3 regions of the Xanthobacter sp. ZOL 2024 genome follow, and region 1 is predicted to be linked to each of the others. Evidence: predicted binding sites of a transcription regulator. Region 1 holds the regulator's gene; each other region holds the start of a gene.
What was found. The regulator PhoB, encoded in region 1, activates phosphate uptake and scavenging genes when phosphate is short. The targets are predictions, from matches to a motif close to TGTCATNNANCTGTCAT.
Positions count from the first base shown of each region.

Region 2: the regulator PhoB is predicted to act here: its motif matches at 2,137-2,153, upstream of ACU4E7_RS10060 (YdcH family protein).
Region 3: the regulator PhoB is predicted to act here: its motif matches at 2,109-2,125, upstream of phnC (phosphonate ABC transporter ATP-binding protein).

Region 1 covers NZ_CM128808.1:1,192,812-1,197,088, forward strand. The annotation lists gene ACU4E7_RS05730 (GcrA family cell cycle regulator) at 359-883, shown strand; gene phoB (phosphate regulon transcriptional regulator PhoB) at 1,155-1,856, opposite strand; gene phoU (phosphate signaling complex protein PhoU) at 1,964-2,692, opposite strand; gene pstB (phosphate ABC transporter ATP-binding protein PstB) at 2,712-3,536, opposite strand; gene pstA (phosphate ABC transporter permease PstA) at 3,645-4,277, opposite strand, start outside.
Region 2 covers NZ_CM128808.1:2,184,155-2,188,431, forward strand. The annotation lists gene ACU4E7_RS10055 (ABC-F family ATP-binding cassette domain-containing protein) at 1-1,727, opposite strand, end outside; gene ACU4E7_RS10060 (YdcH family protein) at 1,920-2,099, opposite strand; gene ACU4E7_RS10065 (YdcH family protein) at 2,506-2,712, shown strand; gene ACU4E7_RS10070 (peroxiredoxin) at 2,757-3,242, opposite strand; gene ACU4E7_RS10075 (protein-disulfide reductase DsbD domain-containing protein) at 3,330-4,205, opposite strand.
Region 3 covers NZ_CM128808.1:1,315,611-1,319,887, forward strand. The annotation lists gene ACU4E7_RS06260 (SDR family NAD(P)-dependent oxidoreductase) at 1-506, opposite strand, end outside; gene ACU4E7_RS06265 (polysaccharide deacetylase family protein) at 689-1,669, shown strand; gene phnC (phosphonate ABC transporter ATP-binding protein) at 2,167-2,979, shown strand; gene phnD (phosphonate ABC transporter substrate-binding protein) at 3,180-4,088, shown strand; gene phnE (phosphonate ABC transporter, permease protein PhnE) at 4,167-4,277, shown strand, end outside.

The DNA.
Region 1 (4,277 bases):
ATCTCCAAAGCCGCGCCGAAGAGCGGCACCTTCCAGGCCCGCGCTCCACGTCCATGCTCCAGACCCGTGCGCGCGCGGATCGTCCCATCGGCAACGATCTGGGGAAAACAGCCCGTGAGTGTTAACGGACTCTGTCGCCGGCGGCCGCCATATTGTAGCGTATTGATCATCGCCTACGAGATCTCGTGCGACCGACCTTCCTGGGACCTGCGGGTGTTAACGTTTCGCGTGCCATGTGGCGGCGGGATCGGGAAGAGAGTCCGAGTCCTCTCAGGCAGCATGGCGGTGCTGTCGGTGAGGCGATGTTGGGACGTCGCCCACGGGTGACGTCAGCTGATGCGGCAAATGGAGAAGAGCGATGAGCTGGAATGACGAGCGCGTCGAACTCTTGAAGAAGCTCTGGAGCGAAGGCCTCTCCGCGAGCCAGATTGCAGCCGAGCTCGGCGAAGTGACCCGCAATGCGGTGATCGGCAAGGTGCATCGCCTCGGCCTGTCCGGCCGCACCAAGGCGGCGCCCGCCCCCACCACCCGTCCGCGCACCAGCGCCCGGCCGGAAGGGCGCGAGCAGGCCCGGCCACAGCGGCCACTCACCCAGGGCAACGTGGCCCTGGCCCCCGAGCTCGAAGACCTGGTGGAGGAAGCTCCCGCCCCCGCGCCGGAGCCCGAGATGGCCAGCAACGTGGTGCCCATGGGCCAGCGCTGCACCATCATGAACCTCACCGAAAGCACCTGCCGCTGGCCCATGGGCGAGCCGGGCACGGACAGCTTCTATTTCTGCGGCTCCAAGAGCAATCCGGGCTCGCCCTATTGCGCGCACCACGCCCGCATCGCCTATCAGCCCGTCCAGGATCGCCGTCGCGATCGTCGGCTGGCCTATCTCTGAGCCGTCAACGCCGGCCCCATCCGGGGCCGGGTCGGCCATCGCCACCTGATGGCGCGGCGAGCCCATGAAGGCGTCCTCCCCCCGGGCAAGGCCGGGCGGCGGTGGGCGCCTTTGTCATGCCTGGAGCAGGCATGCCCCGGCCACGCGCGGGCCACGGCGCCAAGCGACGTCAATGCCCCGCAGCCGGACGGGCGGCCTCAATGGCACGCAGCACGGGCCCCACGCCCTTTCGCCACGCGGCGACCGGCACCCGAACCTCGAGCGACGCGCCTCAGCTGGCGCGGGCGAACATTTCGTTGAAGGAATAGCCGGCGCCACGCACGGTGCGGATGGGATCCAGCTGGCGGCCGCGGTTGAGCGCCTTGCGCAGCCGGCCCACGTGCACATCCACGGTGCGCTCGTCGATATAGACGTCCTGGCCCCACACCCCGTCGAGCAGCTGCTCGCGGGAAAACACGCGGCCGGGGCTCTGCATCAGAAACTCCAACAGGCGGAACTCGGTGGGGCCGAGATGAATCTCGCGACCGCCGCGATGCACCCGGTGGGTCTCGCGGTCGAGCTCGATGTCACCGGCCCGCAGCAGGGTCGCCACATGCTCGGGCTTGGCCCGGCGCAGCAGGGCCCGCACCCGCGCCAGCAGCTCGGGCACCGAGAACGGCTTCACCACATAATCGTCGGCGCCGGTGGCCAGGCCCCGCACCCGCTCGGTTTCCTCGCCGCGGGCGGTGAGCATGATGACCGGCAGGCGCTCGGTTTCCGGACGGGTGCGCAGCCGGCGGCACAGCTCGATGCCGGAGAGCCCCGGCAGCATCCAGTCGAGGATGACGAGATCCGGTACGCTCTCGCGCAGCCGCGTCTCGGCGTCGTCGCCGCGGTCGACACTTTCCACGCCGTAGCCTTCCGACTCCAGATTGTAGCGGAGCAGAAGGGTCAGGGGTTCCTCGTCCTCGACGATCAGAATACGCGCCGGCACAGTTTCTCACCCATCGAACAAAGCTCGCCTCACATCCGACCGCGCCGCGACGGCGACGGAGCCAAGGCGACGGCCTGCGCCGTCCCACCCCGCGCCGCCAGCCGCGTTCAGCCCTGGACGGTGCGCGCCGGGAAGGCGACGGTGGTGTCGCTGGAGGCGTCCGCCTTCGGGCGGCTCTCCGGCAGCACCTCGCCGGTGACCATGTAATAGACAACTTCGGCAATATTGGTAGCGTGATCCCCCATGCGCTCAATGTTCTTGGCGCAGAATAGGAGATGGGTGCACACGGAAATATTGCGCGGATCTTCCATCATGTAGGTCAGAAGCTCGCGGAACAGCGAGGTATACATGGTGTCGATGGCGTCGTCGCGCCCCCACACCTCCAGCGCCTTGGCGGGATTGCGGCCGGCATAGGCGTCGAGCACCTCTTTCAGCTGCTCCAGCACCAGTTCCGACATGTGCTCCACGCCGCGCACCAGCTTCTGCGGGTGATACTCGCCCTCGATGGCGATGACGCGCTTGCCCACGTTCTTGGCGAGGTCGCCGATGCGCTCCAGATCGTTGGCGATGCGGATCGCCGCCACGATCTCGCGCAGGTCGCTGGCCACCGGCTGGCGCTTGGCGATGACGAGGACGGCCTTGTCCTCGATGTCGCGCTGGGCCTGGTCGATGCCGGTGTCGAGGGTGACCACCTTCTGGGCCACCGAGATGTCGCGCTTGATGAGGGCGGTGACGCTGTCGGCCACCAAGCGCTCGGCCTGGCCGCCCATCTCCACCACGCTGCGGCCGATTTCCTTCAGCTCGACGTCGAAGGACGTCACGGTATGATCAGGCATCTGAGCCATCCTTCTCGCCTCAGCCGAAGCGGCCGGTGATGTAGTCGCGGGTCTTGATCTCCTTCGGATTGGTGAAGATCACGTCCGAAGGCGCCACCTCGATCAGTTCGCCCAGATAGAAGAAGGCGGTGATGTCGGCGCAACGCGCGGCCTGCTGCATGTTGTGGGTGACGATGACGATGGTGAATTCCCGCTTCAGCTCGTCGATCAGGTCCTCGATCTTCGAGGTGGAGATGGGATCGAGCGCCGAGGTGGGCTCGTCCAGCAGGATCACCTCCGGCCGCACCGCGATGGTGCGGGCGATGCACAGGCGCTGCTGCTGGCCGCCGGACATGCCCAGGGCCGAGGTGTTCAGGCGGTCCTTGGTCTCGTCCCAGATGGCCGCCTTGCGCAGGCACCATTCCACCCGCTCGTCCATCTGTGCCTTGTTCAGCTTCTCGTGCAGGCGCACGCCGAAGGCGATGTTGTCGTAGATGGACATGGGGAAGGGGGTGGGCTTCTGGAACACCATGCCGATGCGGCTGCGCACCACGGTGGAGTCCAGCTCCTTGCCGACGATGTTCACGCCGTCGAACAGCACCTGCCCCTCGGCGCGCTGGCCGGGGTAGAGGTCATACATGCGGTTGAACACCCGCAGCAGGGTGGACTTGCCGCAGCCCGAGGGACCGATCATGGCGGTCACGCGCTTCTCGGGAATGTCGAAGTTGATGTTCTTCAGGGCATGGTTCTGCCCGTAATAGAACTGCAGGCCCTCGACCTTGAGCTTCACCGGCGCCACCGGGGCATCGGGCTTGGCCGCGACGGAGGACGCGAGATTGAAGGTGGGATCGACCGCAGACGTCATCTGAGCCTCACTTGACTGTCGTCCACCCGGCGCGCGCCGGGCCGATGGAATATCCGGGGCCCGGCGCCAGGCGCGGGCCCCACGGGGTCTTCGTCAGCAGTGCCGCTCTCAGTGCATCCGCGCCAGAACCAGGCGAGACACCACGTTGAGAAGGAGCACGCCGACCGTGATCAGCAGCGCACCGGCCCACGCCAGCGCCACCCAATCGTCGAACGGGCTCCCCGCGTACTGATAGATGGCGATGGGCAGGCTGGCCATGGGCTTGTTGAGGTCCACGGACCACGCATTGTTGCCGAGCGAGGTGAACAGCAGCGGCGCCGTCTCGCCCGCCGCGCGGGCGATGGCCAAGAGCACGCCGGTGACGATGCCGGCCCGCGCCGCCCGCCAGGTGATGAACATCACCACCTTCCACTGCGGCGCGCCGAGGGCGAACGCGGCTTCGCGCAGGCCCACCGGCACCAGGTTCAGCATGTCCTCGGTGGTGCGCACCACCACCGGGATCACCAGGATGGCGAGGGCCACCGAGCCGGCCCAGCCGGAGAAGCCGCCGAACGGCACCACCAGCAGCGAGTAGATGAACAGGCCGACCAGGATGGAGGGCGCCGACAACAGGATGTCATTGACGAAACGGGCGGCGGCGCCGAGCTTCGTCTTCTTGCCGTTTTCGGCCAGGAAGGTGCCGCAGAAGATGCCGATGGGGCCGCCGATGAGCATGGCGATGCCCACCTGGATCAGCGAGCC
Region 2 (4,277 bases), 990 kb from region 1:
GCGGAGGTGGCCTCGAACTTGGCCGGATCGCGGGCATAGAGCTGTGGATCGGTCAGCGCCGCGGCCAGCTTCTCCAGCTCCTTCTTCAGCTTCTCCATGGTCTCCGGCAGCGTCTTGAGGGCGTGCTGCTCATGGAAGGATAGGCGCTTCTTGGCCTGCGGCTTGGCGGCCGCCTCGCCTTTCGCAGAGCTGTCGGCCTTGCCCACAGGGGCCGATGCCTTGGCCTTCGCCTCCACGCCACGGCCGCGCTGGGCCAGCATGTCGGAATAGCCGCCGGCATACTCGCGGAACACCCCGGCGCCCTCGGCCATGATCACGCTGGTGACGGTGCGGTCCAGGAAGTCGCGGTCATGGCTGACCAGGATCACCGTGCCGGGATAATCGGCCACCATCTCCTGCAGCAGGTCGAGGGTTTCGAGGTCGAGGTCGTTGGTGGGCTCGTCCAGCACCAGCACGTTGGAGGGCAGGGCCAGCGCCCGGGCCAGCATGAGCCGGCCGCGCTCGCCGCCGGAGAGAACGGACAGGGGCGTGTTGGCCTGCTCCGGGCTGAACAGGAAGTCCTTGAGATAGCCCATGACGTGCTTGGGGGTGCCGCCCACCATCACGGTGTCGGAGCCGCCTCCGGTCAGGGCATCGCGCAAAGTGGTGGTGGGGGCCAGCGCCGCCCTTTTCTGGTCGAGCGAGGCGATCTCGAGGTTGGTGCCGAGCTTGACGGTGCCGGAATCCGGCCGGATCTCGCCGGTGAGCAGCTTGATGAGGGTGGTCTTGCCGGCGCCATTGGGGCCGACGATGCCGATGCGGTCGCCGCGCAGGATGCGGGTGGAAAAGTCCGTCACCACCGGCGTGCCGTCATAGGCCTTGCTGATGCCCTTGGCCTCGATCACCACCTTGCCGGAGGTTTCCGCCTCGGTGACGGTGATCTTGACGTTGCCCTGGGCCTTGCGCTCCTCGCGCCGGTCCTTGCGCATGGATTGCAAGAGGCCAAGCCGGCGCACGTTGCGCTTGCGGCGGGCGGTGACGCCATAGCGCAGCCAGTCCAGCTCGGCGACGATCTTGCGGTCGAGCTTGTGGCGCTCGGTCTCTTCCTGCTCCAGCACGCTGTCGCGCCAGGCCTCGAAGCCGGCGAAGCCCTGGTCGAGCCGGCGGGTCTGGCCGCGATCGAGCCAGATGGTGGCGCGGGAGAGGTTTTCCAGGAAGCGCCGGTCATGGCTGATAAGCACGATGGCGGACTTGAGCCCCCTCAGCTCGCTTTCCAGCCATTCGATGGCTGGCAGATCGAGATGGTTGGTGGGCTCGTCGAGCAGCAGCACGTCCGGTTCGGGGGCGATGACGCGCGCCAGCGCCGCCCGCCGCGCCTCACCGCCCGAAAGGTGGGCGGGATCTTCCTGGCCGCTCAGGCCGAGCTGCTCCAGGAGATATTGGGCGCGGTAGGCGTCGTCACCGGGCCCGAGGCCGGCCTCGACATAGGCGAGGGTGGTCGCGAAGCCAGCAAAATCCGGCTCCTGCGGCAGATAGCGCACGGTGGCGCCGGGCTGAAAGAAGCGTGTCCCGTCATCGGGCGCCATCAGACCCGCCGCAACCTTCAGCAGCGTGGACTTGCCCGAGCCATTGCGGCCGACCAGGCACACGCGGTCACCCGCCGAGACGGACAGGTCCGCCCCGTCGAGAAGAGGGGTGGCGCCGAAGCGCAGGTGGATGTCTTGCAGCAGGATCAGCGGAGGGGCCATGACGCCCGATTAAAGCCACCGGCGCCGGAACGCAAAGGGTGTGCGTTCCGAAGCCGCAGATCAGGAACGGCATTGTCGTAAATACGACAAATCGAACCGCCGCCGAAGCTGCGTCACGCGCCAGGCTTCAGCCGCATCCCTACTTCCGCCGCCGGGACATTCCCGACGTCGGTCACAGGCCCTGCGGGCGCATCAATGGAGGGTGGTTACGCCGCCCAGGCGGCTCATTTGGTCTTTGAGAACAAGCTTCTTGCGCTTGATTTCCGCCACTCGGACAGAGTCCTTGGCGGGGGAGGCGAGTTCGCGGGCAAGCTCCTGATCGAGAGCCGCGTGGCGACGCTTCAACTCCGAAAGGTGCGACTGGATGGACATGCTGAGCCACTCCCTGTCTGCATCACGCCAGGAAGTGTGTCACGGAGTTGACACTGAGTCGACCACCTTTCTTGCGAGCGGCGCGGCAACTTATCTTGCAGCGCAAAAAGCCCGTGCCATAGTCGACGATGAAGGAAGGGGCTTGCGGCAGGCGGTCCCACGGGGAACTCTAGTGGTGTGAACGGGGGCGGCGCCGGGCGCCGCGGCGTGGACCCGCGGCGGCCGGGCGACTGGCGCGGCCGACGGCTGGAGGACACAGCTGCGTGAGGTGCGGCGCGGTCAGCGCCGGAGTGGGGCGGAAATGGTGAAGGCTTGGCGAGGCGCGCGGCCGCGGCCATGAGGCTGCGGCTCCAACCCTTCAGGGGCGTGTCGCGTTCGTGGGGGCCGTGTTGCGACGGATGGGTGCATGACCAGTGACGAGGAACGGGACCTCAAGCTTCTTCTGGAGCGCTTGAGACAGGAGCATCGCGACCTTGACGCGGCCATCGAGGCCCTGACCGGCGTGACCGGGTCCGATGTGCTCCAGGTGCAGCGGCTGAAGAAGCGCAAGCTGCAGCTCAAGGATCGCATCACGCATATCGAGGATCAGCTGTTCCCCGACATCATCGCTTGAAAAAGCGGGCCGCCCGTCTGGCGGCCCGCATGGTTCGGTGCGGCTCAGAGCTGGGCGAGCATCGCCGCGGCGCTGGAGACGTCCGCCTTGCCGGGGGTCTCCTCGATGTTCAGCGTCTTCACGACGCCATCCTCGACGATCATGGAATAGCGCTTGGAGCGCACGCCGAGGCCGGCGCCCGATCCGTCGAAGGTGAGGTCCAGGGCCTTGGCGAAGCTGGCGTCGGCATCGGCCAGAAACACGATCTTGCCCGCCGCGCCGGAGGCGTTTTCCCAGGCGCCCATCACGAACGGATCGTTCACCGCCACCACCGCGATGGTGTCGATGCCCTTGGCCTTGATGGCCTCCGCCTCGGCCACGTAGCCGGGCAGGTGATTCTTGTGGCAGGTGGGGGTGAAGGCGCCCGGCACCGCGAACAGCACCACGCGCTTGCCCTTGAAGATCTCGTCGGTGGTCTTCTGCACCGGCCCATCGGTGGTCATCACACGAAAGGTGGCAGAAGGCAGCTTATCGCCGACCGAAATGGTCATGGCATTCTCCGCGGCAAAGCGGCCCCAAGCGACCGCGTGCGGACAATACGTGGTTTTACGGAGGAGAAAAGCGCCTTTGGCGCCCCTTCACGGCGCAGGAATCGTCCAGGGCGCGGTGACCGAGCGCGGCATGTCCACCAGCGTGAGGGTGAGGACCGCGCCCGGCAGCGCGGCGTCCGGCGGCACGCCTTCCAGCGGCAGGGTGAAGCGCACCAGCCCATCGGCGAGGGCGACCTTCTGTGGCAGCGGCAGCGCCCAATGATGGTCCGGCCCCTCCGCGAACAGGTCGGCCTTGGGGGTGACGTCGCGCGCATCCACCACCAGCTGCGGCGGCGTCGCGCCCGTGTCCAGGCGCGCCGAGACGATCTGCGGCGTGCCCGCCACACCCACCGCCTGCGGCTCGGGGATCCTGGCGCGGGCGGCGGCGATGCGCGCGGCGGCGCCCGGGTCGGGCTCGGCGGCCAGGTCGAGGGTCAGATCGGCGGTGGCCGGCATGCACAGGGCCTCGCAGACAGCGAAATCCAATCCCAACACCAGCTTTGCCGGCTGGCTGGGGTCCTTGAGGGTCACCGTCAGCGGCAGCACCACCGTGCCCTTGTAGCCGATGGAAAAGCCGCCGGCGCCATCGGCGAAGCGGCGCGGTGCCGGCCAGCCCACCGCCACGTCGGCCACGTTTTCCGATTGCTCGAAGGCCAGCATCGGCGGCACGCCGCTGTCGCCCGGGTAGCGCCAATAGGTCTTCCAATGGGTTTGCAGCTGTAGCTCCAGCCCCACGTCGCGGGTGTCGGCAGTGCCCCCCCCATTGAAGAGGCGGACGGTGACGCCCGGCAGGGTCACGCTGCTTGGCTCGGCCTGCGCCACCGATAGCGCCGCGCCCATCAGCAGCGCGGAAAGCGCCAGCAGGGCGGTGGTCCAGGGCGCTTTCGGCCGCCGGCGGGCACGAGTGGAATGCGGAGCGATCATGTCTCTGCCGGTACCGGTTTTGCCGCTGCGGTGCAAAGCCGGGGCGCGCACAAGGGCGTGAGCCATTGGGAC
Region 3 (4,277 bases), 120 kb from region 1:
TAGGCCTTGGTGGCACCGTAAACGGCGGAGAAGGGCAGCGGCGCGAAGGCGCCGGTGGACGCCACATTGAGGATGCGGCCCGAGCCGCGCGCCCGCATGCCCGGCAGCACCGCCGCCGTGAGGCGTGTCAGCGCCCCCACATTGGTGGTGATCATGGACAATGACAGCGCCGGGTCGATTTCGGCAAAGCGGCCATAGGCGCCAAAGCCCGCATTGTTCACCAGAATGTCGGGCACCCGCGCCGCCAGCTCCTGCGCCAGTCCCTCGAGGGCGGCCGGCGCGGCAAGATCCACCTGCCGCACCGTGACGGCGCGGCCGAGCGCCGCAATCTTCCGTTCCGCCGCCGCCAGCCTCTCCCCATCGCGCCCCACCAGCATGAGATCGAAGCCGGCCTGGGCAAGCTCCACGGCGAGCGCCAGACCGATGCCACTCGACGCCCCGGTGACCACCGCGAGCGGCGCGGCGGCCGTACCTTCCGCCGATCGAAGGCCAAGCTGTGCGGACATCCCCACCTCTCCGGTGCCGTGAACGATGTCGCAGTCTAGCCCAAATGATCGCCGGCCCGCGCCCCGCCGCTGCGACCAACGCAGCCCTGGCACCGGGGCCGCGAGGCGCCTATGGGTAGCGACGCGACGCCGCGCCCCCGGACCTTGGGGCCGGCCGCGTCGCTGCCTTGCCGAGACCGACCGTGCACCATCCTTCCTTTGCCTTCCGTGTCGCCGCCCTGCTGGGCGCGCTCCCGCTGCTCGCCGCCGCCCCCAGCCACGCCGCCGGGCCCGCCTGCTTCCCCCCGCAGAGCCTGGCTGCCCGCGCCGGCGAAGAAATCGTCCAGCCCCACCCGAAGTCCGAGCCCGTCACCTTGCCGGAGCTGGCGCTGGCCGCCGCCAAGCCAGTGCCCGCCGCTTTGCGCGGCTCCATCCGCCGGGTGGACCTGCCCGCCGGCCAGAAGCTCGTCGCCCTCACCTTCGATCTGTGCGAAGCCTCCGCAGAAACGTCCGGCTATGACGGGGCGCTGGTCGACTATCTGCGCGCCCAGGACATCCCGGCCACTTTCTTCGGCGGCGGCAAATGGCTGATGAGCCACCCGGAACGCGCCACCCAGCTGATCGCCGATCCGGACTTCGAGATGGGCAACCACACCTGGTCCCACGCCAATCTCACCGTGCGGACGGGCGAAGCCATGCGGCGGCAGGTGGATGACGCCGACATCGCCTTCTCCTTGCGCCGCAGAGACGCCGCCGCCCGTGCCTGCCCCCTCGCCAACGTGCCCCAGCGGCCAGACCTGTTCCGCTTTCCCTATGGCTCGTGCAGCGCCGAATCCCTCAATTATGTGAATGACACAGGCCACCTCGCCATCCAGTGGGACGTGGATTCCGGCGATCCCGCCTTTCTCGGCGCCAAGGTCATGGCCGAGGCCATGGGCCGGCAGATCAGGCCCGGCTCTATCGTGCTGATGCATGCCAATGGCCGCGGCAAGCACACGGCGGAGGCGTTGCGCCTGCTGATCCCGGCGCTGCGGGCCAAGGGCTACCGCTTTGTCACCGTCTCCGAACTGCTGGCCGCCGGCCGCCCGGTGATCGCCGACACCTGCTATTCGCTCAAGCCCGGTGACACCCGCGTCTATGACGAGGCGGCCCGAAGCGGCAAGCGCATCCTCGGCCCACGCTGACCCCGCGCCCCATAAACGCGGACGCCGAGGAGATCCCTCTCCCCGGCGCCGCGATCATCGATCCGACCTCAACTTTGTTGTGTTCTAGGGTCAGTGCGGGGGCTCCCCCGCGAGCCGGGGTCAAACCATGCCCAAAACGACCGCGCCAATGAAGGCGAAGGCGGCGCATGTCTCAAGCAAGGCGAACAGCTCCATGGGCATTGGGATCCCCCGCTGGATCGATACCGCAGCCGACCTTAACAAAGGTTAAGCCTTTGGAAAGATAAAAGTTGTGCTGCAGTGCAAGCCCCGCGACAGCATTGCAGCGCACGCTGAGACACAAAGAAAGACTTTTCATTCATTTGCGCTGGCGTTGCACTGCACCGCCGGCATTGAAGAAATATTTCGTCGCCCGGAGCGGAAGACGCGCCCCGGGTCTTTTCCGCGCCATCTCGGCTGCCGTCATACGCCTGTTGCGCACGCGGATTATCCGCACTGGAACGCAACGGAGCGAGCCGATGCTTGTGATCGAGGGCCTCAGTCGCCAGTTCGGCGACAAGGCGGCAGTCTCTGACGTCACCCTTCAGATCGGCCACGGCGCCTTCGTTGGAGTCATCGGCCGATCCGGAGCCGGCAAATCGACCCTGCTGCGCATGATCAACCGGCTGCAGGAGCCCTCCGCCGGCCGCATCAGCTTCGACGGGCGGGACGTGAGCGCCCTCAAGGGTGCGGCGCTGCGCCAGTGGCGCGCCCAGGCGGCCATGATCTTCCAGCAATTCAACCTGGTGGGCCGGCTCGATGTGCTCACGAACGTGCTCATGGGCCGGCTCGCCACCGCCCCTACCTGGCGGGCGCTGACCAAGATGTGGAGCGCGGACGACCGGGCTATCGCTTTGTCCGCCCTTGAGCAGTTCGACATCGCATCCCTGGCCGCCCAGCGCGCCGACAGCCTTTCCGGCGGCCAGCAGCAGCGGGTGGCCATCGCCCGTGCCCTGGCCCAGGAACCGGGCCTCATTCTCGCCGACGAGCCCATCGCCTCGCTCGATCCGCGCAACACCAAGATCGTCATGGACGCGCTTTTGCGCATCAACCGGCATTTCGGCATCACGGTGCTGTGCAATCTGCACTCCCTGGATCTTGCCCGCACCTATTGCGACCGGCTGGTGGGCATGGCCCAGGGCCGGGTGGTGTTCGACGGCGCGCCCGAGCAGCTCACCGACGCGGTGGCCCGCGACCTTTATGGGCTGGAAGCCGGCGAGGTGATGGAGCTCGCCCCCGCCCGCGCGCCGCAGGGCCTCGGCGTCACGCTACCCGGGGCCGTGCCCGCCTGACGTTCAGGAGCGCCGCCGCAACCTGCGCCACGGCCTGAAGCCGCGCGCCATGCCGACCGACGGGCTTCGACCGGCCGCGATGCCCGCCTTCGTGTGACGGCCGGATCCTGCCCGACATGGCCGCGCCAGACGCGGCCGACGGGTGTGCACGCGTTCTTTTTTCCGCGTTTTCAATGCTTCGTCCGACAGGAGCCCAAGCCATGTTGAACCGTCGTACCCTGATCGCGGCCGGCGCCGCGCTCGCCCTTTCCGTCGGCGCCGCCGGCGCGCAGGACTGGAAGGCGCAATATCCCGAGCTCACCTTCGCCATCATCCCGGCGGAGAACGCCACCGGCGTCACCGAGCGCTTCGCCCCGCTGATGGACTATCTCTCCAAGGAAATCGGCGTGCCGGTGAAGCTGCGCATCGCCAATGATTATGCGGCGGTGATCGAGGGCCAGCGGGCCGGCAACATCCACATTGCCTCCTATGGCCCGGCCTCGTTCGCCCGCGCGCTCAAGACCGGCGTGCCGGTGGAGGCCTTCGCCATCGAGGTGAATGGCGACGGCACCAAGGGCTATCATTCGGTGCTCTATGTGAAGGCCGACAGCCCCTACAAGTCCATCGAGGACCTCAAGGGCAAGAACCTGTGCCTGGTGGACCCCAACTCCACCTCCGGCAACAACGTGCCGCGCTTCGCCATGAACAAGATGGGCCTCAAGCCCGACGAATTCTTCGCCAAGGTGGTCTATGCCGGCTCGCATGAAAACGCGGTGATCGCCGTGCAGCAGGGCACCTGCGACGCCGCTTTCAACTGGTGGAACGACGAGAGCGAGTCGAACCTCAAGCGCATGGAGCGCAAGGGGATGGCGAAGTACGACGACTATCGGATCATCTACAAGTCCGACCTCATCGTGAACTCGCCTTACGCTTACATCACCACCATGCCGGCGGACCTGAAAGCCAAGATCCGCGACGCCTTCTTCTCCATCGGCAAGAACGACCCGGCCGCCTTCGAGAAGATCTATGAGGGCAAGTCCCAGCTCTGGCAGCCGGTGGACAACGAGGCCTACACCCCCATCATCGAGCTCATCACCTTCGTGGACGAGCTGCGCAAGAAGAAGTCCTGATCTCATCCGAAGGGCGGCCCCTCACGCGGGCCGCCCTTTTCTTTGCCCCTTGCCCCGCCCGTTTCGGAAAGGTCCGCCGTGCCCCATGCGGTCACCCTGCTGCCTGATGCGCAGATCGCCACGCTGACGCGGACCTACGAGGCCGCCGTGCAGGCGCGGCGCCGCGCCAGCCTCATGGTGGCGGCGGTG